Regions from separate parts of the Vibrio sp. SCSIO 43137 genome, predicted to be linked through region 1. Evidence: predicted binding sites of a transcription regulator. Region 1 holds the regulator's gene; each other region holds the start of a gene.
The links. The regulator MetJ, encoded in region 1, represses methionine synthesis genes. The targets are predictions, from matches to a motif close to TTAGACNTNTANANGTCTAA.

Region 1 (10,323 bases):
CACTTCGGTGAACTTAGTCGCTTCTACCTTGATAAAAGGCGCATTTGCCAGTTTAGCCAGTCTGCGGGCGATTTCTGTTTTACCCACACCAGTCGGGCCGATCATAAGGATGTTTTTAGGTGATACTTCAACCCGCAGGCTCTCTTCAAGCTGCATACGACGCCAGCGGTTTCTCAGGGCGATAGCAACAGAACGCTTTGCCTGATCCTGGCCAATAATATGTCGGTTAAGTTCGTGAACGATTTCACGTGGAGTCATTTCAGACATGGTTATTCCTTAATTCTTATTCTGCTGCGATGTCGAGTTCTTCAATCGTGTGATGGTGATTGGTAAACACACAGATGTCACCGGCGATTTTCAGAGACTTTTCTGCAATTTCGCGCGCGTCTAATTCAGTATTTTCAAGCAGGGCGGTTGCTGCTGCCTGGGCAAAATTACCGCCGGAGCCGATTGCGATAAGGTCATGTTCCGGCTGCACTACATCACCGTTACCGGTAATGATAAGAGAGGCTGTTTCATCGGCTACGGCCAGCAGAGCTTCTAGTTTGCGAAGTGCCCGGTCGCTACGCCAGTCTTTTGCCAGCTCTACAGCCGCTTTGGTCAGATGGCCCTGATGCATTTGCAGCTTACTTTCAAAGCGTTCAAAGAGGGTAAAGGCATCGGCAGTACCACCGGCAAAGCCTGCCAGTACTTTATTGTTGTACAGGCGGCGCACTTTTTTTGCATTGCCTTTCATTACGGTATTGCCCAGAGAGACTTGCCCGTCACCAGCGATAACCACTTTATTATCACGGCGTACAGATACTATGGTAGTCACGAATCAGACCTCTTCATTTTATTCATATGATTTGAGGAATATATAAGGCTGGAACAGGAAGAATTCAAGGACAAGATAGGATCTTTATTGGAACTTATCTTGTCCTTAAAGGGCTTACAGACTAGTGCTGTGGAAAAATCAGTGCTTAATTTGCTACTCAGCAGAGGAGGAGAGGGTTTATTGCTGTTCTTTCCAGATAGCACAAGGTTCGATTTTAGCTTTTTGTAGCTTATGTCGATCCCGCTCAGCCTCACGTTTAAGAGCATAAGGACCAAGAACGACTCGGTACCAGTTGCTGCCTTCTTTTTTACGGATCTTACTGCTGATGCCCTGAAAAGCGATATTGACCTTACGCTCTTCCGCTTGCTGCAGGTTTTTAAAGGCTCCGCACTGCATAATATACGGAATGTCTGAAACTACCTGTTGCTTGGCTTCGACCTTTACTTCCTTGTTTGGAAGGGTCTTTACATATTCCCACTTCTCTTCAGGCGGAGGCGGCAAGGCCTTTTTCTCAGCAGGCTTAGTTGGTTTTGTGTTTTTCTTTACCGTTGTCTTCGGCGGCTCAGGGTCTTGATTAAGTATATAGAGCCCATAGCCAAATCCGCTTACAAGAAGTAAAGCAAGTACACCCGCTTTCCATGGGAAACCGGAGGATCTTTTGCGGGCAGGTTTTTTACGCGACCCTTGCCCTCTTTTTACATAATCTCTATTTGCCACACTTACAATTCACTGAAACGGAAACTGGCAACATGGTAATGCAGAAAGCGCCTTTAACACAATCCATCACGACCTTATGTGCCAGTTTAGTTTAAAGCAAAGAACCTAAATTCTCGGCGGAGCTGCACTGTTACGAACTACCAGCTTAGTTTCAAGCAGGCGTGAACCCGCTCTGACATCGCGCCCTTTTAGTAACTCAAGCATCATCAACATCGCCTGACGACCAATTTCATACCTTGGCTGAGATATAGTCGTTAACGGCGGATCACAATACTGAGAGAACTGAATATCATCAAAGCCGACAATAGAGAGATCTTGCGGAATACGCAGGCCAAGCTTTTTTGCCTGCTGAATGGCGCCAATGGCCATCATGTCGTTGTGACAGAAGATGGCAGTAGGAGGCTCCGGCAGAGAAAGTAGTTTTTTCAGCGCTTTAGCACCGCCTTCAAAAGAGAAGTCACTATTGATGCAGTAGGCGGCATTCATTGTCTGCCCTGCCCGACGAAGAGCCTGTTGATAGCCCTGAAAACGGAACTGACAGAGCGCAGCCTCTTCCGGGCCGGAGATCTGGGCGATTCGTTTGTGGCCCATCTGGGTCAGATAGTTAACCGCTTCAAAAGCAGAAGTCAGGTTATCAATATGCACAGTCGGAAGCTCAAGTTCAGGCGCGTATTCACAGGCCATCACCAACGGAGGCAGGTTTTTCTGCTCTGGTTTACTGACATCAAAAGGAAGGTCAGTACCCAGCAGTAGCATGCCGTCGGCTTGCTTAGTAAATACCAGGTTGATAAATGAGCTTTCACGTTTGCGCTGTTGGCCACTGTCGCCAAGCAGAACCAGATAGCCATTTTCCAATGCTGCGTCTTCAATTCCGCGGATGATCTCTGTGAAGTAGGGGTCACAGATATCGGGAACAATCGTAACAATGGTCTTAGATTCATTTCTTCGCAGATTTCTTGCGAGGGAGTTAGGGGAATAACCAGCTTCCAAAACAGCGTCTTCAACTCGTTTACGGGTAGACGCAGATACTTTCTCAGGGTTCATTAACGCTCTGGATACAGTGGCGGTCGACACCCCTGCAAGCTGGGCAACATCCTTCATTGTCGCCATAAATTTAACCTCTTCCAGACAATTGGATTTAATTTAATAGTAATTATTCTTGTAGTGTATTCATTAAAGCCGGAATAAATTACGGGTAATGTAACAAAACTTGCATAGTATATGTGATTTCGGTCACAGTGATGAATATATTTGTGTTAAGGACAACGTTTTCGTCTGCAACTAACTGAGATCTTGTGGCTCAACATCTAGAGACCAGCGTACTTTTTTAGCCAGTGGCAGTAGTTGTATAGCTGCCCGTGCGCTGTGCAGAAGTTTCTGCATTGTGCTTCTGTTTGAGGTTTGCAGCAGCAGTTGCCAACGGGATTTACCGGCTCTTTTTGCCATAGGGGCAGGGGTTGGCCCAAGAACCATGGTATGAGGGTCAAACAGTGGATTGGCCTCAATGGTCTGACGAACCTGACGAAGAAAATCTTCCACCAGTTTTGAGTTACTCGCCTCTGCCCGGAACAGGGTCAGGTAAGTATAAGGCGGCAGATAGGCCTGCTTTCGTTCCGTTAGTGCCGTCAGGGCAAAATGGTGATAATCCTTATTGAGCAGAGCTTGCAGCAGGGGATGCTCAGGGTGATGGGTTTGTAATATCACTTCCCCGGGCTTACTTGCCCTTCCTGCCCGGCCGGCAACCTGTATAAAGAGCTGAGCTAGCCGCTCTGAAGCGCGGAAATCACTGCTGTAGAGAGAGCCGTCGACATCCAGTAACCCAACCAAAGTAACATCGGGAAAATGGTGCCCTTTAGCCAGCATCTGGGTACCAATCAGAATTTGGTACTCTTTGTTCTTAATGGCGTTAAGAGCGTTCTCCAGACTTCCTTTTCTTCGCGTACTGTCTCTGTCTATACGTATGGTTTTGTATTCGGGGAACAGGTGCTCCAGTTGGGTTTCCAACTGCTCGGTACCAACGCCCATAGTGACCAGATGGTTTGAGTTACAGTTGTGACAGTGGTGAATTACCGGCTTTTGCGAACCACAATGATGACAGCGAATCTCCTGACTATTGTGGTGATAGGTATAGTAGGCATCGCATCGCTGACAATCGGCAATCCAGCCGCAGTCGTGACACATAAGTGCCGGAGAGTATCCTCTGCGGTTAAGAAAAAGCATCACCTGATTACCCGCATCTAAATGCTGACGCATTTCAGCAATCAGAGGGGCTGATAGGCCACTTTCCAGATAGAGGCCTTTAACGTCCAGCACTTTATAAGTGGCCGGTACGGCATTACCTGCTCTTTGTGTCAGGGTCAGGTGATGATATTTACCGCTAAGGGCATTTTGCAGAGATTCTAATGCCGGAGTGGCAGAGCCGAGAACAATAGGGATATTCTCTTTATGAGCGCGCATAATGGCGACATCTCTGGCGTGATAGCGCAGAGAGTCCTGCTGCTTGTATGAGGAGTCGTGCTCTTCATCAACAATAATAATCCCCAGAGATTTAAAAGGGGTAAACAGGGCGGATCGGGTACCTATAATGATGCCGGCTTCTGCTTCTCTGGCTGAGAGCCATGCATTAAGTTTTTCCGTTTCATTCAGGCCGGAGTGAATCACTTCTACTGGAACATCAAAGCGCCGTTTAAAACGGTTTATCGTCTGAGGGGTTAAACCGATTTCAGGAACCAGCACCAGTGCCTGCTGCCCTTTTTCCAGTACAGGCTTAATCAGGTTCAGATAAACCTCGGTTTTGCCCGAACCCGTCACACCTTCCAGCAGGTTACAGCTAAACTCGCTCTGGCTATTAATAGTGGCGATTGCAACGGCCTGCTCTTCGTTGAGCCTGGGGGTATCCATTTCGCTCTGTACGGCTGCCGGCCAGCTTTTTCTGCTGAATTTTTTCTCAGAAGAGATTACCCAGCCTTTCTCTTCCAGTTTTTTCAAAAGAGTGCCGTCTATATCTTCATCCAGCAGTTGTTGGTGAGATCTTGTCCCATCAGCAAGAGCTCGTATCGCTTTTTCCTGTTTTACAGCCCTGCCAAAGCCGAGCATTAACTGGTTTTTTCCTGCTTCCGTTAGCTGCCACTCCACAACAGAGGCAAAACTGGCCTGTTTGCCTTTCCTTAATGCACCGGGAAGGGCATTAGAGAACACTTCCCCTAACGGATGTTGATAGAACTGACTGCACCACACCAGCAACTGGTGCAGTTTGTCCGGCCATACCGGCTCAAAATCAAGAACAGATTTAATGGGTTTAAGTTTATCGAGGGGAAAGTCAGAGCTGTTAACCATGGCTGTGACAATACCCACCAGAGTCTGTCGTCCGAAAGGAACAGAAACCCTGCCTCCGATAACCGGAAACTGGTTCGCCTGAATTTTATAATCAAACGTTTTATCCAGTGGTACGGGCAGTGATACCTGTGCAATAGTCGGGCGCATAAACTTTAATCGGGAGCATGAGATAAAGAGGCGGTTAGTTTAGTTGAAGCGGGCTGAAAATACGAGATATGCTGATGTATCTGCCAAATAACGGTGTGCGGAGTACCATGCATGGCTTTATGCGTGTTTCTGTCCGCTGTCTGCCAAAGTGGCGTATATGGCACATGTGTTATTTAGTTGGTGAAAAAAAACTCAAATAGGTTGATCCCGACGCCGGTATTCTTTAATATACGCCGCCTTAATGGTGTGGTAAAAACCGCACTGATTTTTGAACACACGTGTGGTGTCCGGCTTAGAATCGGATAGCGACACGGCCTATATATGAGGTTTTCCCATGAAAGCAGGTATCCATCCTGAGTACAAAGCAGTTAAAGCAACTTGTTCTTGCGGCAACTCTTTCGAATTTAACTCTACTCTAGGTAAAGATTCTATCCACCTGGACGTATGTGACAAGTGCCACCCATTCTACACTGGTAAGCAGCGTATCGTTGATACTGGTGGTCGTGTTGATCGCTTCAACAAGCGTTTCGGTGCACTTTCAAGCAAAAAATAATAGCAATATTATTACCGAATGCAGAAAAGGACGCTCAGGCGTCCTTTTTTCGTTTCTGCCGTAAGAAAATTTTTCATCTATTTACTTTATTTCTATGAAGATTTAACAACTTCTACTAGAATTTGATCTCCCTACAATCTGTTTACACTCTCTGGAAATACACATTATGCCCGAAGACAATCCTCAAGAAGCATTTCGTCAAAAAGCACTTCAATATCACGCTCATCCGGTAGCGGGAAAGATCTCTGTAGAACTTACTAAGCCAGCTGATTCAGTCGAGGACTTAGCATTGGCCTATAGCCCGGGAGTGGCAGAGCCGGTGCGCGAAATTGCTCAGGATGTAAATAACGTTTATAAGTACACAGCTAAGGGAAATATGGTGGCTGTTATCTCTAACGGTACCGCTATTCTGGGATTGGGTAACCTGGGACCGATGGCATCCAAGCCGGTAATGGAAGGTAAGGCGCTGCTGTTCAAACGTTTTGCCGGGCTGGATTCAATTGATATTCAGGTAAAACACAGAACCATCGACGAGTTTGTTGATACGGTAGCAAATATTGCCGATACCTTTGGCGGTATTAATCTGGAAGATATTAAAGCGCCGGATTGCTTTGAGATTGAACGTCGTCTGATCGAGCGTTGTGATGTACCTGTGTTCCATGATGACCAACACGGTACTGCCATTGTGACTGCGGCGGGTATGCTCAATGCCATTGAACTACAAGGAAAGACACTTTGCGAGTCAACCATCGTCTGTCTGGGTGCCGGTGCAGCGGCAACTGCGTGTATGGAACTGCTGATTAAGTGTGGTGCACAGCGTGAAAAAATCTATATGCTGGATCGCAAAGGGGTGATTCATACCCGTCGTGAAGATCTGACTGAGCACAAGAAGCACTTTGCCAACAATACCGATAAGAGAACCCTTGAAGAGGTGATTTCCGGAGCTGACCTTTTCTTGGGTGTATCGGGACCAGACCTGCTGCCGGAAGAGGCGCTGGCACTGATGGCGGATAAGCCAGTTGTATTTGCCTGTTCAAACCCGGATCCAGAGATTAAACCTGAATTGGCGCATAAGGTGCGTGATGATCTTATTATGGGCACCGGTCGTTCAGACTATCCGAATCAGGTGAACAATGTTATCTGCTTCCCGTTCCTGTTCCGTGGTGCACTGGATGTCAGGGCGAGTGAAATTAATATTGAAATGAAACTGGCAGCCGTTGAAGCGATTCGCCAACTGGCCAAAGAGCCGGTGCCACAAGAAGTTAAACAAGCTGCCGGTGTAAAAGAGCTGGAGTTTGGTAAAGAGTATATTATTCCTAAGCCAATGGATCCGCGTCTGTTGCCTCGCGTGGCTAAAGCCGTTGCCATTGCCGCGGTTGAGTCCGGAGTCGCGCGGATTGATCTGCCGGAAAACTACATGGAATAAAGCCGTTCTGCTTTACAAAAAAAGGTCAGCCTGTGAGCTGACCTTTTTGCATTTTGTGGCTTAGACTTTACTCTTCGTCAAAGGCTTCGAACTCGATGCCCATCTCTGTCATCATAGTCTTAGCTTCAGTCGGTATATCGTCCGGGCGATCTTTTCTTAGATCTTCGTCAGTCGGAAGCGGCTGACCTGTATAGGCGTGCAGAAAGGCCTCGCACAGCAGTTCACTGTTTGTGGCATGGCGAAGGTTATTGATCTGGCGACGGGTACGTTCATCGGTTAATACCTTAAGAACCTTTAAAGGGATAGAGACAGTGATTTTTTTCACCTGCTCACTCTTTTTTCCATGTTCAGCATAAGGACTAATATAGTCGCCGTTCCAGTCTGCCATTGCGCACCTTTCATCAAAGAAATTAGTAATAAATAGTTATAGGTGGGGATTCTAGCGGGATTTACCGCCATAAGCAAAGATATATGGACGTCTAGAAGTATTGACGTCTGCTTTTCTTGTTAGTAAAGTGCTGTCTGTCAAATAAACTATAGTTATCTGGTAGCAGTAGCAAAGAGAAAGGAAGTTCATCTTATGACAAAACGGAAACCAGCGACGATTGCTGTTCGCACAGGCATTGAATCAGACACCCAGCACCACGCTGTCGTTCCGCCCATTTATCTGTCAACCAATTATAGTTTCCCCAGTTTCGGTGATGTTCCTAAATATGATTATACCCGTTCAGGAAATCCTAACCGCGGTTTGCTGGAACAAGCCCTTTATGAACTGGAATCCGGTAAGGGTGCGGTGGTCACCAACTGCGGTACCTCTGCATTGAACCTTTTGGTCTCTGCCTTTTTAGGGCCGGATGATCTGATAGTTGCTCCTCACGACTGCTATGGCGGTACTTATCGCCTGTTTAATACCAGAGCTCAGAAAGGTGATTTTCAGGTCGCCTTTGTCGACCAGTCTGATTCTGCCGCTTTATCTGAAGCACTAAGCAGAAAGCCGAAGCTGGTATTACTGGAAACCCCTTCTAATCCTCTTGTACGGGTAGTGGATATTGAAGCCATTTGTCAGCAAGCCCATCAGCTTGGTGCTCTTGTTGCGGTCGACAATACCTTTTTGACACCCATATACCAAAAGCCTCTTGAACTGGGCGCAGACTTTGTTATTCACTCTACCACTAAGTACATTAACGGTCATTCCGACGTTATCGGTGGTGTGGTGATAACGAAATCAGAGCAGCATGCCGAAGAGCTGGCGTGGTGGGGCAACTGCATTGGTGCAACGGGAACACCATTCGACAGCTATATGACTTTAAGGGGAGTCAGGACACTTGGCGCAAGAATGCGCATACATGAAGAGAGTTCACTGGCGATTCTTAGTTACCTTCATCAGCAGAAGCATGTAGCAACAATTTATCACCCCAGCCTGCCTGATCATCCGGGACACGCTATTGCCAAAAAGCAGCAAACGGGATTTGGTTCCATGCTCAGCTTTGAGTTCAATGGCTCATTTGAACAACTGAAAACCTTTGTCGGTGCCCTGAAACTTTTCTCTCTGGCGGAGTCTCTTGGTGGGGTTGAAAGCCTGATTTGCCACCCGGCATCAATGACCCATAGAGCGATGGGAGAGGCTGCACTGGAAGAAGCCGGTATTTCTCAGAATCTGCTTAGATTGTCCGTTGGTCTGGAAGACAGTGACGACTTAATTGATGACCTGAAACAGGCATTTGCTTCATTAGAGGGAGGTGAGTAATGAGCCACCTTCGTCAGTTACACAAGTTTGGTGGTAGCAGTCTGGCAGACCCGGAATGCTACCGCAGGGTAGTTACCATTCTGTCTGAGTATTCTGAACAAGACGACCTTATCGTAGTTTCAGCCGCAGGCGATACCACCAACCGGCTATATGAGTGGCTGGATGCCCTGAAAAAAGATGGCCGGATAGCCCATGAACTACTTACAGAACTGCGTCAGTTCCAGAGCGGGCTGATTGAGGCGCTGGTTACAGAGCCGCAAGCCTTGTTGCAACAGCTTAACAGTGAGATGGCAGCACTCGGTGAACTGATGGCGCCATTAACGGAGGCTCAGTCTGCCGATGTTCTTGGTCATGGTGAAGTGTGGTCGGCACGTCTTTTAACGGCTCTGTTAAATCAGAGTAGTCTCGATGCCGCCATGCTTGATTCAAGAAACTTACTGCGTGCAGAGCGGTGTACACAGCCGGAAGTCGATTTTTCCCGTTCACGTTCTCTTATCAGGCAGGAGTTGGTTCAGCACCAGCACAGAAGGCTGGTCATCACCGGTTTTATGGCGCGAAACTCACAAGAGGAGACCGTGCTACTGGGAAGAAACGGCTCAGATTACTCAGCTACGGTTATCGGAGCCTTGTCGGATGCGGCAAGAGTGACAATCTGGAGTGATGTTGACGGAGTTTATAGTGCTGACCCGCGTAAGGTGAACGACGCCTGTCTGTTGCCGCTGTTGCGTCTTGATGAAGCCAGTGAACTGGCAAGACTGGCAGCACCTGTACTGCATAGCAGAACACTTCAGCCCGTTGCCCAGAGTTCAATGAACCTTGACCTGAGATGCAGTTATCAGCCTGAGTCTGGTTCAACCCGCATTGAACGGGTTCTGGCATCAGGGAGAGGGGCGAAGATCATCACTTCTCTGGATGAAGTACTTATTATCGAGCTGGATCTTGGTCATGCTCATGATTTTGCAAGGGCGCAGGAGCATATATTGAATAGCCTTGCCCGGGCACAGCTTCAGCCTCTTGCCTTTAATACTCAGCCGGATCAGGGGGAAATTCAGCTTGCCTATACTGCAGAAGTGGCTGGCGGGGCGTTGGAATTTTTGCAGGATGCCGCTATTGACGGTGATATTCGCCTTAAAGAGGGCTACTCCCTTGTTGCAGCAGTGGGAGCCGGTGTCAGTAATAACCCGATCCATACCCACGGTTTCTATCAGCAACTGAAGAATGCACCTGTAGAGTTTATCTGTGAGGCGGAGTCCGGACTGAGCCTTGCCGCTGTATTAAGAAAAACCGATACCTGTCAACTGGTTCAGGGAATTCATACACAGCTGTTTCAGGCGCAAAAACGTGTGGGGCTGGTATTGTGCGGTAAAGGCAATATCGGTGCCAGCTGGCTGGAACTGTTTGCAGAGCAGAAAGCCGGACTGGAAAAACGTCGCGGAATGAGTTTTGACCTGATAGGGGTTGTTACCAGCCGCTCTTACTGCCTCAACTACGACGGTTTAGATCTCGCTACAATTACAGACCGGTATCATGATGAGGCGATTGAACACGGTGGCCATGAGTGGATAGAGAAGCTCTCCCAT
Region 2 (10,323 bases), 530 kb from region 1:
GAACAGGCGGAAAAACTAGGAATGGACGTAAAAACACTGGCAGAGCCGATACGTTGGTCAGAGGATTTTTCTGAATTTCTGATGAAATGGCCCGGCGCACTGTTTTGTATCGGTAGCGGAGAGTCTCACCCGCAACTACACAACCCGGACTATGACTTCCCTGATGAGGTTCTGGAAAAGGCAAGCTCTCTGTTTATCGCAATAGCAGAGAGCCTGCACGGTAGCAATTAAGCCTCGATCAGCAGAATCCGGCTCTCATAAGGTTTAAGCTCAAGCTTGTGCTCTGAGCAGCTTTCCACAGGGTAGTTGCTCAGCAGACATCTCGCATTAGTCATATCCAGATGCTCAGGGAGCTCTGCCGTCACTGTCTCGCCGTAGTAGTTGTTTATACAGATAAGGGTCTGATTTTTATCACTACGGGAATAGCAGAACAACTGTGGATGTTGCGGCATTAAATCCTGATAATCGCCTGTAGTAATCACCGGGATCTGTTTTCTTAGTTCAATCAGCTTCTGATAGAAATAGAACACAGAATCGGGATCATCAACGGCAAAAGCTGCGTTTACCTGATCATAATTGCCCGCGACTTCTAACCACGGTTTACCCTTAGTAAATCCAGCATTGGTCTCACTGTTCCACTGCATAGGTGCACGCGAGTTATCGCGCGACTTCTGCGCCAGAATCTCCAGCATCTCTTCACGGCTTACGCCCTGCTGATTGACCATAATGTCGTACATATTGGTACTTTCAACATCCTGATACTGGCTGATATCAGTGTACCCCGGGTTGGTCATACCTATCTCTTCACCCTGATAGATATATGGCGTGCCCTGCATCATATGTACTGACGCCCCAAGCATTTTCGCTGACTCAACTCTGTAGTTTTTGTCATCACCCAACCGGCTTACCACCCGCGGCTGATCATGGTTACACCAGAACAGTGCTCCCCAGCCCACGCCGTTCAGGCCTGTCTGCCAGTGATTAAAAATCTGTTTTAGCTGCAGGAAGTCAAATGGTGCTTTGGTCCATTTATCTCCGTTAGTGTAATCCACCTTCAGATGGTAGAAGTTAAATACCATAGAGAGCTCGCTGTTATCCAGCGCAGAGTACTTCTGACAATGTTCTAGTGTTGTAGAAGACATCTCACCCACAGTGACCGAACCATACTTCTGGAAAACCGCTTCGCTGATCTCCCGAAGATACTCGTGTACCCGCGGGCCGTCTGTATAAAAACGACGTCCGTCACCAATGTCGTCACTGTTAAAGTGCTGCTGCTTGGAGATTAGGTTAATCACATCCAGACGGAAACCATCAACGCCTTTCTCAGCCCAGAAACTGATAATCTGTTTTACTTCTTCGCGAACTTCAGGGTTTTCCCAGTTAAGGTCTGCCTGCTCTTCAGCAAACAGGTGAAGATAATATTGGCCTGTTTTCTCATCCAGTTTCCACGCGTTTCCGCCAAATTTAGACTGCCAGTTATTCGGCGCCTGTCCGTCGATAGGATCTTTCCAGATATAGTAGTCCCGGTAAGGGCTGTTACTGTTACCTAAAGCATCTTTAAACCACTTATGTTCTGTTGAAGTGTGGTTTACTACGATATCCATAATGATACGGATACCCTTCTGATGTGCTGCTGCCAGCAGTTCATCAAAATCGTCCATGGTGCCAAAATCAGGATTAATTGCGTAGTAGTCAGAAATATCGTAACCATTGTCTATCATAGGTGACTCATAAACCGGAGTCAGCCAGATAGCCTCTATACCCAACAGCTTAAGATAGTCCAGCTTGGAAATAATACCGCGAATATCGCCTGTTCCCTTACTGCCGCTATCACAAAAGCTCTTTGGATAGATCTGATAGATGGTCGCCGTTTTCCACCATGCCTGATCAATATCACTCATGTTAATTCTCTCGCCGTTTTCTTACCGAAATAGATGGTTTTTACTGATATAGATAGAGTGGCCAAAAGGGCCACTCAAAATAGAAATGTGTTCTGAATTAAGCGTTAGCTACTGTCAGCTCGCCCTTCATCTGCGCACGCTTGTAGAAGAACAGTGTCAGCGCAGCAGGTAGCAGAATGGCAACCAGCATAGCGATAGCAAAGATAGTCCAGTACTGTGGCTGAATAGACAGGATACCCGGCAGACCACCTACACCGATACCATTGGCCATAACACCGGCACTACCACAAATTGCTGCGGCAACAGCTGAACCAACCATAGCGCTTAGCATAGGGAACTTATACTTGAGGTTAATACCGTACATAGCAGGCTCTGTTACACCAAGGTAAGCTGAGATAGCAGCCGGAACAGAGATGTCGCGCTCGCCTTCTTTACGGCTAATGATGATGATACCAACGACAGCTGATGCCTGAGCAATGTTTGACAGAGCAATCAGAGGCCAGATTGGTGTACCACCCAGTTCCTGCATAAGCTGAAGGTCAACGGCGTTAGTTGTGTGGTGAACACCGGTAATAACCAGAGGAGCGTAGAAGAAACCAAACACCATAGCACCAAGAATAGCGAACTCACCTGTCATTGCCGCTTTAGCAGCGAATGCAACGCCATCACCGATTACACGGCCGAAAGGACCAATCAGTGCGTGGGCAAGAACAACGGAAACAATGATAGAAACGAAAGGTACAACAACCAGATACAGGTAAGAAGGTACAATACGCTTCAGGTTGGTTTCAATAAATGCCAACGCAACACCCGCTAACATAGCCGGAATAACCTGAGCCTGATAACCCACTTTCTCAATGACAAACAGGCCGAAGTCCCACGCTTCAGGAACCTGTTTACCAATCATATAAGCGTTCATCAGCTGAGGAGAAACCAGAGTGACACCTAGCGTGATACCCAGAATCGGCGTACCGCCAAGTTTCTTAACCGTAGACCAGCAAACACCCACCGGCAGGAAGAAGAAGATCGCTTCACCGATCAGCCACAGGAAGGAGTGAACTGTTGCCCAGAACTGACTGATTTGAGTCAGTGTCTGGCCGTCAAACATTCTGATATCGCCGATAACGTTACGGAAACCGAGGATCAGACCACCGGTAATGATGGCAGGAAGAAGAGGAACAAAAATTTCGGCTAAATGGGAGATGCCTCTTTCCAGAATGTTCATGTTCTGACGGGCAGCTTGTTTTGCTTCATCTTTTGAAGCAGATTTTTTCTCTGCCATTTCGATAAGAAGTTTATAAACTTCATCTACTTCTGTACCGATTACTACCTGAAACTGACCGGCATTAGTAAAGCAACCTTTTACTAAGCTCAGTTTTTCTAACGCTTTAACATCAGCTGCATCAGTATCGTTCAGAACAAAACGCAGACGTGTCAGACAGTGACTGACACTAGCGATATTATCTTTTCCACCGACCAGCTCAATAAGACGTGCAATGTCTTGTTTTGCAATCTTACTCATAATTCTCACCCGTTATTGCTAGGGGCTGCTTACCTTTCACATTCGGGAAAGGTCAATAGCTCCTAAATTTAAGTTTACACCATCCAACTTAGATGGCATTAAAATGGGAACAGTCCCAAAAACTGTTATTATAATGCACTAAATAAACAAACACAGAAATGGGAACAGTCCCATTAATTGAACAAGATCACAGCATTTTTGATAAAACAATTAAAAACAACGGATTAATTTAAGGGAATTTTGCTTAGGTTAACTGACTGGTTGCTGGGTTAAATGCTGCTCTTCAGATTCGCCGGACAGCTGCTTAATCAACAAGTTAGCCGCGGTATAGCCCGCCTGCTGGTAACCGGGATCAACACTGTAAGTGTTGGGGAACAGGAAAGAGAGCATTGAATTACCACCGACACCAGTTACAAGTACATCTTCACGCCCTAACTCCTGCAGGCGCTTAATGACACCTAGAGCGAGTGTGTCACTGGCACAGGCAATAGCCTGAACATCAGTACTAAGTACCTTTTCAACAAGGGCATAGCCGCTTTCATGACTTAACTGGCCGGTCTGATAATTGGCTTCTACCTGATTGACTTTACACCAGGCCAGATAAGCATTCAGACGAGCCTCGCCCGTGGTTTTATCCTGAGGGTCAACACCAATATAGGCGATACGATTAATCTCTTTCTGACGGAGATGGTTTAAAGATTTTTCGATAACACCGGCGTTATCATAGTTAATGGACGAGACCCCCTGCATCGGCATGGCAATCACCACCATACGGTCTTTCCAGCTCAGCAAACTTTCCGTATCACAGCCGGTAAAACCGAACACTATCACGCCATCAACATTGCGTTTTTTCAGGACATTCAGGTGCTCATTGGTTTTGTCAGCGTTGAACTGGCTCTCCATAATCACCACATCATAACCGGCAGAATAGAGGCAATCGAGAATACTGCTGACGGCACGGTTTTCTGAAGGCGAATCAAGACGGGAGATAATCACACCAATCACCTTCTGACTGCCGCCACGCATAGACTGGGCAGATTTAGAAGGCACATAGCCCGACTCACTAATCACCTTCTCTACCTTTTCACGGGTTTCAGGTTTTACCTTAGGGTCATTAGTCAGCACCCTGGACACCGTCGACTTCCCGACCCCGGCCAGCCTTGCTATATCATGAATGGTGAGTTTCTTATCCATACTGTCAGTTCAGCTATAAAGTGAAGATAATAGGCAAAAGTTAACGACTTGCGGCAATATAATCAGGTACATCAGCAATACTGTTTAGCACAGTAGTCGCCAGCTGTTCACCCTTCTCCGTTACCGGTTTGCCTGTTCTGACCAGAATTTTAGTACCGACTCCGGCCGCTTCAGCAGCCATCATATCTTCTGCCTTATCGCCGACCATCACTGAGTTTTGCATATCAATTTTCAGGAAATCTCGGGCAGAGATAAACATTCCCGGTTTAGGCTTACGGCAGTTACACTCCTGCTTATACTCACCAATACCGTGTTCAGCGTGATGCAGGCAGTAGTAAATTCCGTCAAACTCTACGCCGTTATCGATAAAGTTCCAGTCCATCCACTCAGTAAGAGAAAGAAAGCGTTCTTCACTAAACATGCCTCTGGCGACACCAGACTGGTTAGTAACCAACACCAACAGATAGCCCATTTCCTTCAGTTTTTTGGTCGCTTCAAATACGCCCTCAATAAATTCGAAGTCGTGCTCATCATGGACATAACCGTGATCGACATTAATAACACCATCACGATCTAAAAATACAGCAGGTTTGTTCAAGGCTCTTTCCCCGGGTTGGATTTAAGCGGTAATTATTACACGCTTTGCTTTTTATAGCACTACGCAAACACCGCTATTGAGCACATATCAACCAGAGCCAAATAACTATTTTTCCAATGAAAGATCTCAAAAACATAGCTCATTTCAAATAGCTATATAGAAATATATACATTTAGACGTCTAGACGTAAAAATATCTATTGACAGAATCCGGAACAGACAATAGCATCTCCTATCAAGTGAGACGAAGTTCAAAATTTTATTCTATTGTTTAGCAAAACAGGTTTAACAAATGATTGAGATCAACAAAGTTAACAAGGTTTTCTATCAGGGCGACAAAGCGATAAATGCTCTGAAAGAGATCAACCTGACCATTCCACAGGGACAGATCTTTGGTGTTATCGGTTCATCCGGTGCAGGCAAGAGCACTCTGATCCGCTGTGTGAACATGCTGGAAGCGCCAACTTCCGGTCAGGTTATAGTTGATGGTGTTGATCTGACCACTCTGTCTCAATCAGAGCTTTGTCAGGCCAGACGCAATATCGGCATGATTTTTCAGCACTTCAACCTGCTTTCATCCCGTACGGTTTTTGACAACGTCGCCCTGCCCCTTGAATTAGCAGGTCAGGCAAAACAAGCCATTGAACAAAAAGTTACTGAACTTCTCTCTCTGGTTGGTCTGGCGGACAAGAAAGAGAGCTATCCGGCAAACCTGAGTGGCGGCCAGAAACAGCGAGTCGCTATTGCAAGGGCTCTTGCTTCAGATCCTAAAGTACTGCTTTGTGATGAAGCCACCAGCGCCCTCGACCCGGCAACAACTCAGTCAATTCTGCAGCTGCTGAAAGAGATCAACCGCAAACTGAACATCACAATCTTACTTATCACCCACGAAATGGATGTGGTGAAAAGCATTTGTCATCAGGTTGCCATTATCGGTAACGGTGAACTGGTTGAGAAAGGCACGGTCGGTGAAATTTTTGCCCACCCTAAAACAGAGCTGGCTCATCAATTTATCCGCTCAACTCTGGATCTCTCCATTCCGGAAGACTACAGAGAGCGGCTACAACAAGAAAGGAGTGAAGGAAGCTACCCTCTTGTACGCCTTGAGTTTACCGGCGAAACCGTGGACGCCCCTCTGGTCAGCCAGATTTCCAGAAAATTCAATATCGATATCAGCATACTGAGCTCTGATCTCGATTACGCCGGCGGAGTTAAGTTCGGCATGATGGTGGCAGAACTGTTTGGTAGTGAAAAAGACGATCAGGCAGCAATCGACTTCCTTAAGCAGCACAAAGTTAAAGTAGAGGTACTGGGTTATGTCCATTAATACAATCACTGAATGGCTGAGCCTGAACAGCAAACTTCTTTTGGGCGCGACAGGAGAAACCCTCTATATGGTAGCGGTTTCCGGTCTGGTTGGCTTTGCCATTGGTATTCCTCTTGGCGTGATTCTGCATATCAGCAAAAAAGGTGGTCTTGCGGAAAACCCTAAGCTGAACGCTTCTCTGGGTGCCATTGTCAATGTCGGCCGCTCTGTACCATTTCTGGTTCTTATGGTTGCCATTATTCCGGTAACTAAGCTGTTGGTGGGTACTTTTATCGGCACAACTGCCGCCATTGTTCCCCTCACTATCGGTGCGATTCCTTTTGTAGCCCGCCTGATTGAAGGCGCATTACTGGAAGTTCCGTCTGGTCTTGTAGAGGCAGCGCAGTCTATGGGAGCAACGCCAACTCAGATTATTACCAAGGTATTACTGCCGGAAGCACTACCAACCATAGTGAACTCGGTAACTATCACGCTAGTAACCCTTGTCAGCTATTCCGCTATGGCCGGTACCGTTGGTGGTGGTGGTCTGGGAGACGTTGCTATCCGCTATGGCTTCCACCGTTATGACGTGGTGATTATGGCCGTCACCGTGGTGATGCTTATTATTTTAGTTCAAATTATTCAATCACTTGGCGATGCCGTTGTTCGCCGGGTAGACCACAGATAAACCAAAGCTGTTGCTACAGACGAGATAAAACAGCTCAAAATTATACAGGAGATATCAAGATGAAATTTAGCCTTAAGAAACTACTGGCCGTAACCACCGCCGCTTCCGCCCTTATCCTTGCCGGTTGCGGAGAGAAACAAGCTGACACAAGTAAAATCAAAGTAGGTGTCATGGCTGGTGCCGAAGCACAGGTTGCTGAGATTGCCGCTAAAGTAGCAAAAGAGAAGTACAACCTGGATGTTGAGCTGGTGACTTTCACAGACTATGTTACACCGAATGCTGCACTGGATGATGGCTCAGTTGATATCAACGCATTCCAGCACAAGCCATACCTTGATCAGCAAATTGTTGACCGTGGCTACAAGCTGTCAATCGCAGGTAACTCTTTTGTCTATCCGATTGCCGGTTACTCTAAGCAGGTTAAATCTGTTGATGAAATCGCTAACGACGCACGTATCTCAGTACCAAATGATCCGACAAACCTTGGCCGTGCTCTTTTGCTTCTTGAGCAACAAGGTCTGATTAAGCTACGTGACAATGTCGGCCTGCAGGGTACCGTTCGTGATATCGTAGAAAACCCGAAAAACATCACTATTGTTGAACTGGATGCCGCTCAGCTTCCACGTTCTCTTGACGACGTGGCTCTGTCTATCATCAACACAACTTACGCAAGCAGCATTGACCTGACTCCTCAGAAAGACGGTATCTTTGTTGAAGATAAAGAGTCTCCGTATGTAAACCTGATCGTTGCCCGCGAAGAGAATGTTAATGCTGAAAACGTACAGAATTTTGTTAAGGCATACCAGACTGAAGATGTTTATAACGCGGCATCTGACATCTTTAAAGGCGGCGTAGTTAAAGGCTGGTAATCTCCTCCTTTTACAGTAACCGCCCATAATGAAAAAAGCCGCTAACCCGGCTTTTTTCATTTCTGTACTAAACGCGGGTTAAAACCATAGCTTGCGTTCAAAGTTGGATTTGCTACACTGCGTGGCGAACAAATTCTAGATATTAGTCGGGGAGCTAAGGTTTTTACCCAGAGTAAAAGCCCCAAGCTGAGACCAGTAAAATGGGACCCGTTGAACCTGATGCAGTTAATACTGACGTAGGGAACTAATAGCGATGCCTCATCTGACCATGCTTTGATCTCTTAAGCATTCTCCGTTTTCAGGCAGCTGTTTTTCCTATACGTCCATGTTTAGGAAAAGACTATGACAGCGAATCACTCCACACCCATTGTTCTCACAATTGCAGGCTCTGACAGCGGCGGCGGTGCCGGTATTCAGGCCGATATTAAAGCCATTTCAGCCACCGGAAGTTATGCCTGTTCTGTTATTACTGCTCTGACAGCGCAAAATACCCTTGGAGTAGACGGCATTTATCCCGTTGATGCAGACTTTGTCTCTCAGCAATTAGATTCGGTTTTTTCCGATCTGGCAATCTCTGCTGTCAAAGTAGGTATGCTGGCTGATTCTGAAGTAATCTGCGCAGTGGCAGCAAAGCTAAGACAGTACCAGCCACAACATCTGGTGCTAGACCCTGTTATGGTGGCCACCAGCGGAGATCTACTTCTTCAGCAATCGGCTATTGAAACTCTTAAGTCAGAACTATTACCACTGGCATCAGTGATTACCCCTAACCTTCCCGAAGCAGCAGCACTTACCGGTTCGCCCCTGCCTCAGACAGAAGCAGAAATGAGAACTCTGACGGACAAACTCAGAGAACTTGATACCCGCTCAGTCCTGCTAAAAGGTGGCCACCTTGAGAACGAATCAGATAGTACAGATCTACTGATACAAGCCAATACAGTTAGCCGCCTTAGCCAAAAACGAATAAACACCCAAAACACTCATGGCACCGGTTGTACCCTTTCGTCGGCTATCGCCAGTTACCTGGCACAAGGCCAGTCACTGCAACAGGCCGTTCAGTCAGGTAAAGAGTACATATCACAGGCCATAGCCCACGCCGACCAACTCAATATCGGCCAGGGTCACGGGCCGGTACATCACTTTTTTGCCAGCCAGAACAATGGATAGCCGCACCATGATCAATCCTGTGCAGATTGATATCCGCCGGGCAGAACTAAGCTATGCCGACAGCCAATATCCGGTATTCAGCAAACTGGATATGCAGATCTTTCAGGGGCAATGGAACTGTATTCTGGGCAGAAGTGGCTGTGGCAAGTCCAGCCTGCTGCGATATCTGGCCGGACTGTTATCTGACAAAGTGAACTTCTGCGGTGATGTTATCTGGCATTCGGAAAACAGCAGCCAGGTTGCTTATATGGCGCAGCAGGATTTGCTGATGCCGTGGCTGTCGGTGATAGATAATGTCTGCCTTAGCCTGATATTCACTACACCTGACGATGCTCAACTAGCGAAGCAAAAAGCCCTGTCACTGATTGACGCTGTTGGCCTGTCAGAGCACGCAGAAAAACTTCCTCATCAACTCTCCGGCGGAATGCGACAGAGGGCAGCTTTGGCAAGAACCCTGATGCAGGATAAGCCTGTTATTCTGATGGATGAGCCCTTCTCAGCATTAGATGCAGTGACACGCTATAAGCTGCAAAACCTCTCTGCACGCCTGCTGAAAAATAAGACAGTAATCCTGATCACCCATGATCCACAGGAAGCACTCAGGCTCGGTAACCATATCTATATTATGACCGGCCAGCCGGCCAGCGCAGTTAAGCTCCCTTCACCTCAGGGCGCTATCCCGCGAAATATGGATGCCTCTCTTGCTGTTGCGCAGCAGGAGATTATTCAGACGCTGGAGAAAGACTATGTCTGAGCTGACACACACTCAAAAACGTAAAAAGCAAACACAACAATCATCTGCTTATCTGGCTGCTACTAAAAGCAGTAAGCGCGGATTTCATCTGATAACAACCGTAATAGTGTTACTTATTGTCTGGCAGTTAATTGTCACGTTGCTTGAGCTGCCTGCTTTTATTCTGCCCTCTCCGGCAGCCGTGCTTAGCAAGCTATACCAGAGATACGACGTTTTGCTGGCACATACACTGGTGACAGCAAAAGAGATACTGCTTGGTTTAGCTCTCGGGCTAACTTGCGGGCTGTTTTTTGCCTTACAGATGTTGCTGTTTAAGCCGGTAAAA
Region 3 (10,323 bases), 740 kb from region 1:
CCTGACTCTGTCGCCTTTGGCGGCTGTTCCCGAATCAATACCGGCTGAGCAAGCCACTTTTCCAGTTGCTTAATTCTCTGTGATACTGCCGACTGAGAGATATACAACTCTTGCGCCGCTTTCTCAAAACTGCGCTGATTTATTACCGCATCAAGTGCTTCAACCCATCTGTAATCCAGGCCCCGCATCCTTATCTCCCACCATCATTAGAAGAACTTATAATACATTAAAATTATTAGTTTAATTTATACCATTTTTTTAACTATGCTAGCTGTCACTCCAGTCAGATAAATAAGGGAACACGTGAGTTTTTGGATTTTACTTCAGGGGTTTGGCCTGAATGCAGGGATGATTATTCCCATAGGCGCACAAAATGCCTATGTGCTTAATCAGGGCATTAACCGTCAACACCATATCACTACCGCAACACTATGCAGCATACTGGACATTATTCTGGTTTCAGCCGGCATTTTTGGTGGCGGAGCACTACTTTCTCAGAATGAAACCTTGTTAACCTCAGTAACCATAGGCGGTATCCTGTTTCTTGGCTATTACGGTTATCTGTCACTAAAAACGGCATTTAACAATAACTATCTCACTGAACAGGCAGGTGTGGCGACCAAAGGGCGTTTTTCCGTGGTTATCGGTGCATTGGCGGTAACCATACTCAACCCTCAGGTTTATCTGGATACAGTAGTGATACTCGGCTCTATCGGCGGACAGTTCGAAGGCAACGACAGAATAGCCTTTGCGCTGGGTACCGCACTGTCATCTATAGTTTGGTTCTATGGATTATCACTCGGTGCTGCTAAGCTGGCACCGACACTGTCCAAACCTAAAGTGAAAAGAGTTATCGATATAGTTGTTGCCGTCATTATGTTTATCGTCGCCGGTTCACTCGTTAATCTGCTGTGGAGTCAGTATTTGTAATGGAACGAATTAAAGAAATTTATCAGTTTAATAAAGAGCTACTTGAACAAAACGCCATTATTTATAAGCAGTGGCAGCATGAACCCATTCATGATTTTGAAACCGATGAGCGGGTTTCCAGAGAGTTAGGCATAACCGGTACCATGAGTAAGAGTCTGTTTCTGAAGCTCAAGGGCGGCGGCTTCGCCCTGCTACTGACAGAGAAAGATAAGAGACTGGATAAGCATGCCGTTAAAGCAACACTGGGAAAAAGAGTCTCTATCTGTTCACCGGAAGAGATGACTCAGGAGATAGGCTGCCTTCCCGGGGCGGTATGCCCGATAGGGCTTCCTGAGCATGTACAGATTCTTGTCGATAAAGAAATGTTCGACAAAGAAGAGATTCTTTACACTCCGGGTTACCCGGACAGAACTTTCTCCTTTTCAGGCAGCGACCTGCCAAAAGTACTGGATAAACTTCCTAATACCATTCACCTGATCTGAAAAAAGGGGCAAAGCCCCTTTTTAACAGTTTCTATTGCTAAACCAGAATGGCGTCTGGTTCTAACCTTCAACCTTATTCAGGTGAACATCCATTTGCGGGAATGGGATCTCAATGCCCTCTTTGTCCAGAGCCTCTTTAATCCCCTGAAGAGAATCAAAGTAGAGTGGCCAGTAATCGGACGTTTTACACCATGGACGGACAACAAAATTTACCGATGAATCAGCCAGCTCAGAAACACCAATCTGTATTCCCGGCTCCTTCAATACACGCTCATCAGCCTCAAGAACCGACAGAATAACCTGTTTGGTCTTTTGCAGATCGGCGGTATAGGATACACCGATTACATGGTCTATCCTGCGCGTTTCATGCTTAGAGTAGTTAGTGATAGCGCCACCAATAACCGAACCATTTGGTACCACAACCATCTTGTTATCAGGCGTTTTAAGAATGGTCTGGAATATTTGAATAGACTCTACCGAACCGGAAACACCACCGATCTCAACATAGTCTCCTGACTTAAACGGTCTGAAGGCAACGATTAACACGCCAGCAGCAAAGTTAGACAAAGAGCCTTGTAAAGCAAGACCGACTGCCAGACCTGCCGCACCAATGACAGCCACAACAGAAGCAGTCTGAACACCAATTCTTCCCAAAGCGGCGATTAATACAATAATAAACAGCAGGTAACGGACAAGGGCGTGAACAAAGTCAACTACCGCTTTATCCATTTGCTTTTTACTCAGTACGCCGGCAACACCATTGGCGATAGCTTTAACAATGATATTACCCACAAACAGGATCAGAATGGCGGAGATAATATTCACCCCATACTGAATCAATAGATCTGAGTTGCTATTCAGCCACTTTTCAGCAACAGATAGCCCCTCAGTGACCTCTTTTATAACGGTCGGTTCATTTGCCATTACTTTATCCTTATATTTATTTTCACTGCCGCGGCGAGAGAAGTTTTCCGCACAGAGTATTTTTTAATTTATGTTGAGCAGTAATATCAGCGCTTACAATTTTTCCTCTGAATCAACAGACTCCTAGTCTTCTGCAAGCAAAAAAGTATTACATTAGATTAAGATAAACTAACACACGCAATCAGTTCCAGATCAATCTCGAAAAAAACGCAAAAGTCCCGTTATTAACGCCAAAGTTCTGAACGATAGGCACAAAAAAGCCGCTACTCAGTAGCGGCTTTCAGCATTATCAGAAACGATAAATTACAGAACGTCGATAGCGTTCAGGTCAGCAAATGCTTTCTCAAGACGAGCAACCATTGAAGACTGACCAGCACGTAGCCATACGCGAGGATCGTAGTACTTCTTGTTAGGAGCGTCGTCACCAGTTGGGTTACCAATCTGGCCTTGCAGGAAGTCGTGGTTTTCAGCTTCGTAAGTACGGATACCGTCCCAAGTTGCCCACTGAGTATCAGTATCGATGTTCATCTTGATAACACCGTAACCGATAGATTCCTGAATTTCTTCTTCAGTAGAGCCTGAACCACCGTGGAATACAAAGTTAAGAGCATTTGGAGCAATACCAAATTTCTCTGCACAGTATGCCTGAGAGTCACGAAGAATAGTCGGAGTCAGAACAACGTTACCTGGCTTGTATACGCCGTGTACGTTACCGAAAGAAGCTGCGATAGTGAAACGCGGGCTTACTGCGTTCAGTTTCTCGTATGCGTACGCAACATCTTCAGGAGAAGTGTAAAGCTCAGAAGCGTCCATATCAGAGTTATCTACGCCATCTTCTTCACCACCAGTACAACCCAGTTCAATCTCAAGAGTCATGCCCATTTTCGCCATACGCTCAAGGTACTTAGCAGAAATTTCGATGTTCTCTTCCAGAGACTCTTCAGACAGGTCGATCATGTGAGAAGAGAAAAGAGGCTTACCAGTTTCAGCGAAGAACGCTTCACCAGCGTCTAGCAGGCCGTCGATCCAAGGAAGTAGTTTCTTAGCAGCGTGGTCAGTGTGAAGGATCACAGGTACACCGTAAGATTCAGCTACAGCGTGAACGTATTTAGCACCAGCTACAGCACCAAGGATTTGAGCACCCTGACCTTCTAGTTTAACGCCTTTACCAGCGAAGAAAGCAGCACCGCCGTTAGAGAACTGAACAATTACAGGAGCTTTTACTTTAGCTGCTGCTTCCAGTACACCGTTTACAGAATCTGTGTTTACACAGTTAACTGCAGGCAATGCAAAGTTGTTTTCTTTAGCAACTTCAAATACTTTTTGTACGTCATCACCAGAGATAACACCTGGTTTTACGAAATCGAAGATCTTAGACATGGAATGAGTCCTATTTTCTGTCGTTTTAAATTAATTCTTGCGAATCTTGCAAACGTTTGCTCCTTACGCAGGCCAAATTTTAGCAGTAAATCATCGACCCCAGCAAACGCAAAAGCGGGAATATTCATTCCCGCTTTATCAATAATTATGCTTTAGCACGCTCTTCAAGCATCGCTACTGCAGGAAGTACTTTACCTTCAACAAACTCAAGGAAAGCACCACCACCGGTAGAGATGTAAGAAACATCTGCTTTGATACCGAACTTGTCGATTGCAGCCAGCGTATCACCGCCACCAGCAACAGAGAAACCTTCAGAATCAGCAATCGCTTTAGAGATTGACTCTGTACCCGCTTCGAAGTTCTTAAACTCAAATACGCCTACAGGGCCGTTCCAAAGGATAGTTTTCGCATTCTTCAGAATTTCTGCCAGTTCAGCTGAGCTGTCAGGGCCAAGGTCGAAGATCATATCGTCATCTTGTACTTCAGAAACGTGTTTGATTTCTGCTTCAGCATTTTCATCAAACGCTTTTGCACAAGCAACGTCAGTAGCAACAGGAATTGCACACTCTTTCATTAGCTTCTTAGCAGTATCAACAAGGTCTGCTTCGTACAGTGATTTACCAACATTGTGGCCTGCAGCGGCAATAAAGGTGTTTGCGATACCACCACCAACAACCAGCTGGTCAGCAACTTTAGACAGAGACTCAAGTACAGTCAGCTTAGTAGATACTTTTGAACCACCAACGATAGCAACCATTGGACGTGCAGGCTTATCCATCGCTTTAGCAAGAGCTTCAAGCTCGTTTGCCAGAAGAGGACCAGCGCAAGCTACCGGAGCATTCATACCAACGCCGTGAGTTGACGCTTGTGCACGGTGAGCCGTACCGAATGCATCCATTACGAATACGTCACAAAGAGCGGCGTACTTCTTAGACAGCTCTTCGTCATTTTTCTTCTCGCCTTTGTTAAAGCGCACGTTTTCAAGAACAACCAGTTCACCAGTGTTCAGCTCAAGACCGTCAAGGTAGTCTTTTGCCAGCTTAACTTCGCAATCAAGAGCGTCATTAAGGTAGTTAACTACAGGTTGCAGAGAGAACTCTTCAGCATATTCACCTTCAGTCGGACGGCCAAGGTGAGAAGTAACCATTACTTTTGCACCAGCTTCTAAACAAAGCTTGATTGTTGGCAAAGAAGCCAGAATACGTGCATCAGAAGTTACTTTGCCTTCTTTTACAGGTACGTTTAGGTCAGCACGAATAAATACGCGTTTACCTGCCAGGTCCAGGTCAGTCATCTTGATTACAGACATGGTTTGTCCTCTCAATTAAATATAAAGTTTTTAAACAGCCCGGCCTCATGCCAGACATTAGAAATTCTTTAGCTGCTACCTAGGTGGGGATTGTGTAATTTAATTTCAAGACAAATTACACAATATTTCTAAACAACTTACTCACCAGGCATCATTACCAGTGCGGTATCCAGCATCCGGTTAGCGAAACCCCATTCGTTGTCGCACCAAACCAGCATTTTTACCAGATGACCGTTACTTACTCGGGTCTGCGTCCCATCAACAATTGCACTGTGTGGGTCGTGATTAAAATCAATCGAAACCAGAGGTAACTCAGTATAGTCAACAATGTCACGTAATGTACACTGAGATGCCTCTGTTATGGTTTGATTTACGTCATTAACTTTCACATTTGCCTTAATAGTGACGCTTAAATCGATAGCAGTGACGTTTACAGTGGGTACTCTAACGGAAATTGCTTCAAATTTGTTAGAAAATTTCGGAAATATTCTTTCAATTCCTTTATGCAACTTTGTATCGACAGGAATAATCGACTGACTGGCTGCCCGGGTTCGTCGTAAATCAGGGTGATAAGCATCGATCACCTGTTGATCGTTCATCGATGAATGAATAGTGGTAATAGACCCGGATTCAATACCAAAGGCTTCATCCAGCACCTTAATTACAGGAACAATACAGTTAGTAGTGCAAGAGCCGGCCGACACAATAGTATGTTCAGGCAGTAGGGTGTCATGATTAACACCGTAGATAATGGTGTTGTCGATATCATTGGCGCCGGGGTGGGAAAACAGCACTTTTTTAGCACCAGCGGCAATATGCATTAAACCATCTTCTCTGTTGCCGTATACACCGGTACAGTCGAAAACGATATCAACATCCAAATCGCGCCAAGGCAATAATTCAATTTCCGCCAGATGCAGAATGCGGATACTGTCGCACTCGCCGTTTTTATGATGAACAAACAGATGTTCCTGATCATTGGTAATTCGTTTTGAGAAACGGCCGTGGCTGGTATCGTATTGCAGCAGGTGTGCCATGGCATCTGGCTGAGCCAGTTCATTCACCGCCACAACCTGGATCTGGCTGCTTTTATCACTCTCATACAAGGCACGGAGTACATTTCTTCCTATCCGGCCAAAACCGTTAATTGCTATCTTGATCATCTGTTTACTTCACGTGTTACTTGCGGTTTCCGTGTCTGAACTAACGTTTCCGGAACTAAACCGCTTATTATTGATTGAAGGCCTACTTTATACCTATTGCCCAGAGTTGCAACTACACCATCAGAAACATCTGAAGATGCAGCCCTGCCAGCCTCAGAAACGGAAAAGGCCTGCCGGAGTTCACCGGCAGGCCTTTAAAGCGAATCAGTCAGGTGTAAGATTACGCCAGAACTTCTTTTGCTGTTTCTACTACGTTTTCAACGGTGAAGCCGAACATCTTGAACAGCTCGCCTGCCGGAGCAGATTCACCGAAGGTGCTCATACCGATTACACGGCCGTCGAAACCAACGTACTTGTACCAGTAGTCAGCAATACCCGCTTCTACCGCTACACGTGCAGTTACATCAGATGGCAGTACCGCTTCACGGTAAGCTGCGTCCTGCTTGTCAAACACGTCTGTTGCAGGCATAGAGACTACGCGTACCTTCTTACCTTCAGCTGTCAGTTGTGCCGCGGCTTCTGTTGCCAGTTCAACTTCTGAACCGGTAGCAATCAGGATTAGCTCAGGCTTGCCTTCACAATCTTTCAGTACGTAACCGCCTTTAGCGATATCAGCAACTTGTGCTGCGCTACGCTCTTGCTGTGCAAGGTTCTGACGAGAGAAAATCAGTGAGGTCGGACCGTCTTTACGCTCAATAGCAAACTTCCACGCTACCGCTGACTCTACCTGATCACACGGACGCCATGTGCTCATGTTCGGAGTCAGGCGAAGAGAAGAGACCTGCTCTACCGGCTGGTGAGTCGGGCCATCTTCACCCAGACCGATGGAGTCGTGAGTATAAACCTGAATGTTCTGAACCTTCATCAGAGCCGCCATACGCAGTGCGTTACGGGCATACTCCATAAACATCAGGAAGGTTGCACCGTAAGGTACAAAACCACCATGAAGGGCGATACCGTTCATGATAGCCGTCATACCGAACTCACGCACACCGTAGTGGATGTAGTTACCAGACGCATCTTCCGGAGTGATTGACTTAGAGCCAGACCACATGGTCAGGTTAGATGGTGCAAGGTCAGCAGAACCACCCATAAATTCTGGCAGCATCTTACCGAAGGCTTCCAGTGCGTTTTGCGACGCTTTACGTGAGGCAATGTTAGCCGGATTAGCCTGAAGGTCAGCGATGATTTGGTTCGCTTTCTCTTCCCACTCAGCCGGTAGGTCGCCGTTTACGCGACGTTTGAATTCTGCTGCAAGCTCTGGATATGCTGCTTCATAAGCTGCAAATTTCTCGTCCCACGCTGCTTCCTTAGCTGCGCCTGCTTCTTTCGCAGACCACTCTGCATAGATTTCCGCCGGAATTTCAAAAGGACCGTGCTCCCAACCTAACTCTTTACGTGTTGCTGCAATTTCTTCAGCGCCTAGTGGTGCACCGTGACAGTCGTGTGAACCGGACTTGTTCGGAGAACCAAAACCAATGATGGTCTTAGTACAGATTAGGGTTGGTTTGCCTGTCTCTGCTTTCGCTGCTTCAATCGCGGCGTTGATTGCTGCTGCATCGTGACCGTCTACTGCTGGGATTACGTGCCAGCCGTAAGCTTCAAAACGCTTAGGTGTGTCGTCAGAGAACCAGCCTTCCACTTCACCGTCGATTGAGATGCCGTTGTCATCCCAGAACGCGATTAGCTTGCCAAGACCAAGAGTACCCGCCAGAGAACACGCCTCGTGAGAGATACCTTCCATCAGACAGCCGTCACCCATAAACACGTAAGTGTTGTGGTCTACAATGTCATGGCCTTCTTTGTTGAACTGCTCAGCAAGGGATTTCTCAGCCAGCGCCATACCTACAGCGTTGGTGATACCCTGACCAAGAGGACCTGTAGTGGTCTCAACGCCAGGTGCATAACCGTACTCAGGGTGACCCGGAGTTTTAGAATGCAGCTGACGGAAGTTTTTCAGGTCATCAATAGATAGCTCATAACCAGTCAGGTGAAGCAGAGAGTAAATCAGCATTGAGCCGTGACCGTTAGACAGGATAAAGCGGTCGCGGTCAGCCCACTCAGGGTTTTGTGGGTTGTGGTTCATGTGGCCACGCCAAAGTACTTCAGCGATGTCCGCCATACCCATAGGGGCACCCGGGTGACCGGAGTTGGCTTGTTGTACACCATCCATGCTTAACGCGCGGATTGCATTAGCTAATTGTTTCTGAGACGACATGTCTGCTCCTGAATGAAATCGCAAATTCAAATTAAGGGAATTATGCTGAATGATTACCTGAATTTTCAGCGGCGCTATTCTCTCAGAGGAAAATTTCGACTGCAATCGATTTCCCCCTTTATTTTTAAGGCAGCCAAGCCTTCAGCAGTATTAGAAATGCGCCTGTTTATCTCTCCGCTACCCTAGAAACCCTCGCAAGATGTCATAAAAAAACTTGTAATTATCTGGTTAAAAACTAGAATAGACGTCTAGATGTAGAAACACCCAGCAGTGTGTTTCTGATTGATTAAATTTATAAAGAGATGCCAGAAGCATCTTTTTTACTTATAAATCCGGAGCTAACTTTATGGCTAAGCACCTGTTTACTTCTGAGTCTGTATCAGAAGGTCATCCAGACAAAATTGCAGACCAAATTTCTGATGCCGTTCTTGATGCCATCATTGCACAAGACCCTAAAGCTCGTGTTGCGTGTGAAACTTATGTAAAAACCGGCATGGTTATGGTCGGTGGTGAAATCACTACTTCTGCATGGGTTGATATCGAAGAGCTAACTCGTGAAACGGTTCGTGAAATCGGTTATGTACACTCTGACATGGGCTTTGATGCTGATTCATGTGCGGTACTGAATACCATTGGTAAGCAGTCTCCGGATATCAATCAGGGTGTAGACAGAGCAGACCCTAAAGAGCAGGGGGCTGGTGATCAGGGCATCATGTTTGGTTACGCGACAAACGAAACCGACGTACTAATGCCGGCGCCAATTACTTACTCTCACCTTCTGGTTCAGAAGCAGGCTGAAGTACGTAAAAACGGCACGCTTCCTTGGTTGCGCCCTGATGCAAAATCTCAGGTAACCTTCCAGTATGATCAGGGCAAAATTGTAGGTATCGACGCAGTGGTACTATCAACTCAGCACTGTGACTCAATCTCTACACCGGATCTTCGCGAAGCGGTAATGGAAGAGATCATCAAACCGGTACTACCTTCAGAGTGGCTGAACAAAGAGACTAACTTCTTTATCAACCCAACCGGTCGTTTCGTTATCGGTGGCCCAATGGGTGACTGTGGTCTGACTGGCCGTAAGATTATCGTAGACACCTACGGTGGCGCGGCACGTCACGGTGGTGGTGCTTTCTCTGGTAAAGATCCATCGAAAGTAGACCGTTCAGCAGCTTACGCAGCACGTTATGTTGCGAAAAACATTGTTGCTGCAGGTCTGGCTGATCGTTGTGAAATCCAGCTTTCTTACGCTATCGGTGTTGCCGATCCAACTTCTATCATGGTTGAAACGTTCGGTACTGAAAAAGTATCTCACGACATCATTATTGAAGCGGTACGTCAGTTCTTCGATCTGCGCCCATACGGTCTTCAGGAAATGCTTAACCTTCTTCAGCCTATCTACCAAAAGACAGCTGCATACGGCCACTTTGGTCGTGAAGAGTTCCCTTGGGAAGCAACAGATAAAGCCGCTCTGCTTAAAGAGTTCGCTGGTCTGTAACAGACAGTTCTTCAGAGCCTCCATCCGGAGGCTCTTTTATTTCCGCCTTATCTCTTCTCTATTTTTCTTTAGCTTTCATCAGCTTAAAAACTAAACTTTTCACCTTGTCAATTTGGCCTAAACTTAGCTGTAGATGTAAATAAAACTCAATTTTAAACTGGTAATCAGTTGCTACTGATAATTGAGTCATATTCGGGACGCTAAACACTCTGGAGGCCATATGCCTAATTCAACAACGCCAGACAAATTACATGGAAAGCACGATAAGCATCATCACCACAACGACTACGCACGAACCATCCCGTGCCACAAACTAGACACTATGGCGCCACTCAGGTGGGTCAGCATAGGTGTTAAAGATTTCTTCCAACTCCCTTCCATCACCCTCTTTTACGGTTTCTGTTTTATGATGGCAGCGG

Region 2: a site for MetJ is predicted at 5,388-5,407, ahead of metN (methionine ABC transporter ATP-binding protein MetN). Genes of this name have one in related genera too.
Region 3: a site for MetJ is predicted at 8,647-8,666, ahead of metK (methionine adenosyltransferase). Genes of this name have one in related genera too.

The regions. Positions count from the first base shown of each region.
Region 1 covers NZ_CP116383.1:3,085,387-3,095,709, reverse strand. The annotation lists gene hslU (HslU--HslV peptidase ATPase subunit) at 1-267, opposite strand, end outside; gene hslV (ATP-dependent protease subunit HslV) at 284-817, opposite strand; gene PK654_RS14510 (SPOR domain-containing protein) at 995-1,534, opposite strand; gene cytR (DNA-binding transcriptional regulator CytR) at 1,640-2,644, opposite strand; gene priA (primosomal protein N') at 2,816-5,017, opposite strand; gene rpmE (50S ribosomal protein L31) at 5,352-5,570, shown strand; gene PK654_RS14490 (malic enzyme-like NAD(P)-binding protein) at 5,737-6,996, shown strand; gene metJ (met regulon transcriptional regulator MetJ) at 7,064-7,384, opposite strand; gene PK654_RS14480 (O-succinylhomoserine (thiol)-lyase) at 7,577-8,743, shown strand; gene PK654_RS14475 (bifunctional aspartate kinase/homoserine dehydrogenase II) at 8,743-10,323, shown strand, end outside.
Region 2 covers NZ_CP116383.1:2,552,340-2,562,662, forward strand. The annotation lists gene PK654_RS11965 (amidohydrolase) at 1-231, shown strand, start outside; gene treC (alpha,alpha-phosphotrehalase) at 228-1,901, opposite strand; gene treB (PTS trehalose transporter subunit IIBC) at 1,999-3,423, opposite strand; gene treR (trehalose operon repressor TreR) at 3,673-4,617, opposite strand; gene gmhB (D-glycero-beta-D-manno-heptose 1,7-bisphosphate 7-phosphatase) at 4,658-5,215, opposite strand; gene metN (methionine ABC transporter ATP-binding protein MetN) at 5,507-6,541, shown strand; gene PK654_RS11995 (methionine ABC transporter permease) at 6,531-7,208, shown strand; gene PK654_RS12000 (MetQ/NlpA family lipoprotein) at 7,268-8,077, shown strand; TPP riboswitch at 8,215-8,337, shown strand; gene thiD (bifunctional hydroxymethylpyrimidine kinase/phosphomethylpyrimidine kinase) at 8,420-9,244, shown strand; gene PK654_RS12010 (ABC transporter ATP-binding protein) at 9,252-9,998, shown strand; gene PK654_RS12015 (ABC transporter permease) at 10,051-10,323, shown strand, end outside.
Region 3 covers NZ_CP116383.1:454,384-464,706, reverse strand. The annotation lists gene PK654_RS02335 (LysR family transcriptional regulator ArgP) at 1-188, opposite strand, end outside; gene PK654_RS02330 (LysE/ArgO family amino acid transporter) at 304-930, shown strand; gene PK654_RS02325 (YbaK/EbsC family protein) at 930-1,412, shown strand; gene mscS (small-conductance mechanosensitive channel MscS) at 1,473-2,336, opposite strand; gene fbaA (class II fructose-bisphosphate aldolase) at 2,640-3,716, opposite strand; gene PK654_RS02310 (phosphoglycerate kinase) at 3,862-5,025, opposite strand; gene epd (erythrose-4-phosphate dehydrogenase) at 5,163-6,188, opposite strand; gene tkt (transketolase) at 6,409-8,406, opposite strand; gene metK (methionine adenosyltransferase) at 8,753-9,904, shown strand; gene PK654_RS02290 (DUF2189 domain-containing protein) at 10,125-10,323, shown strand, end outside.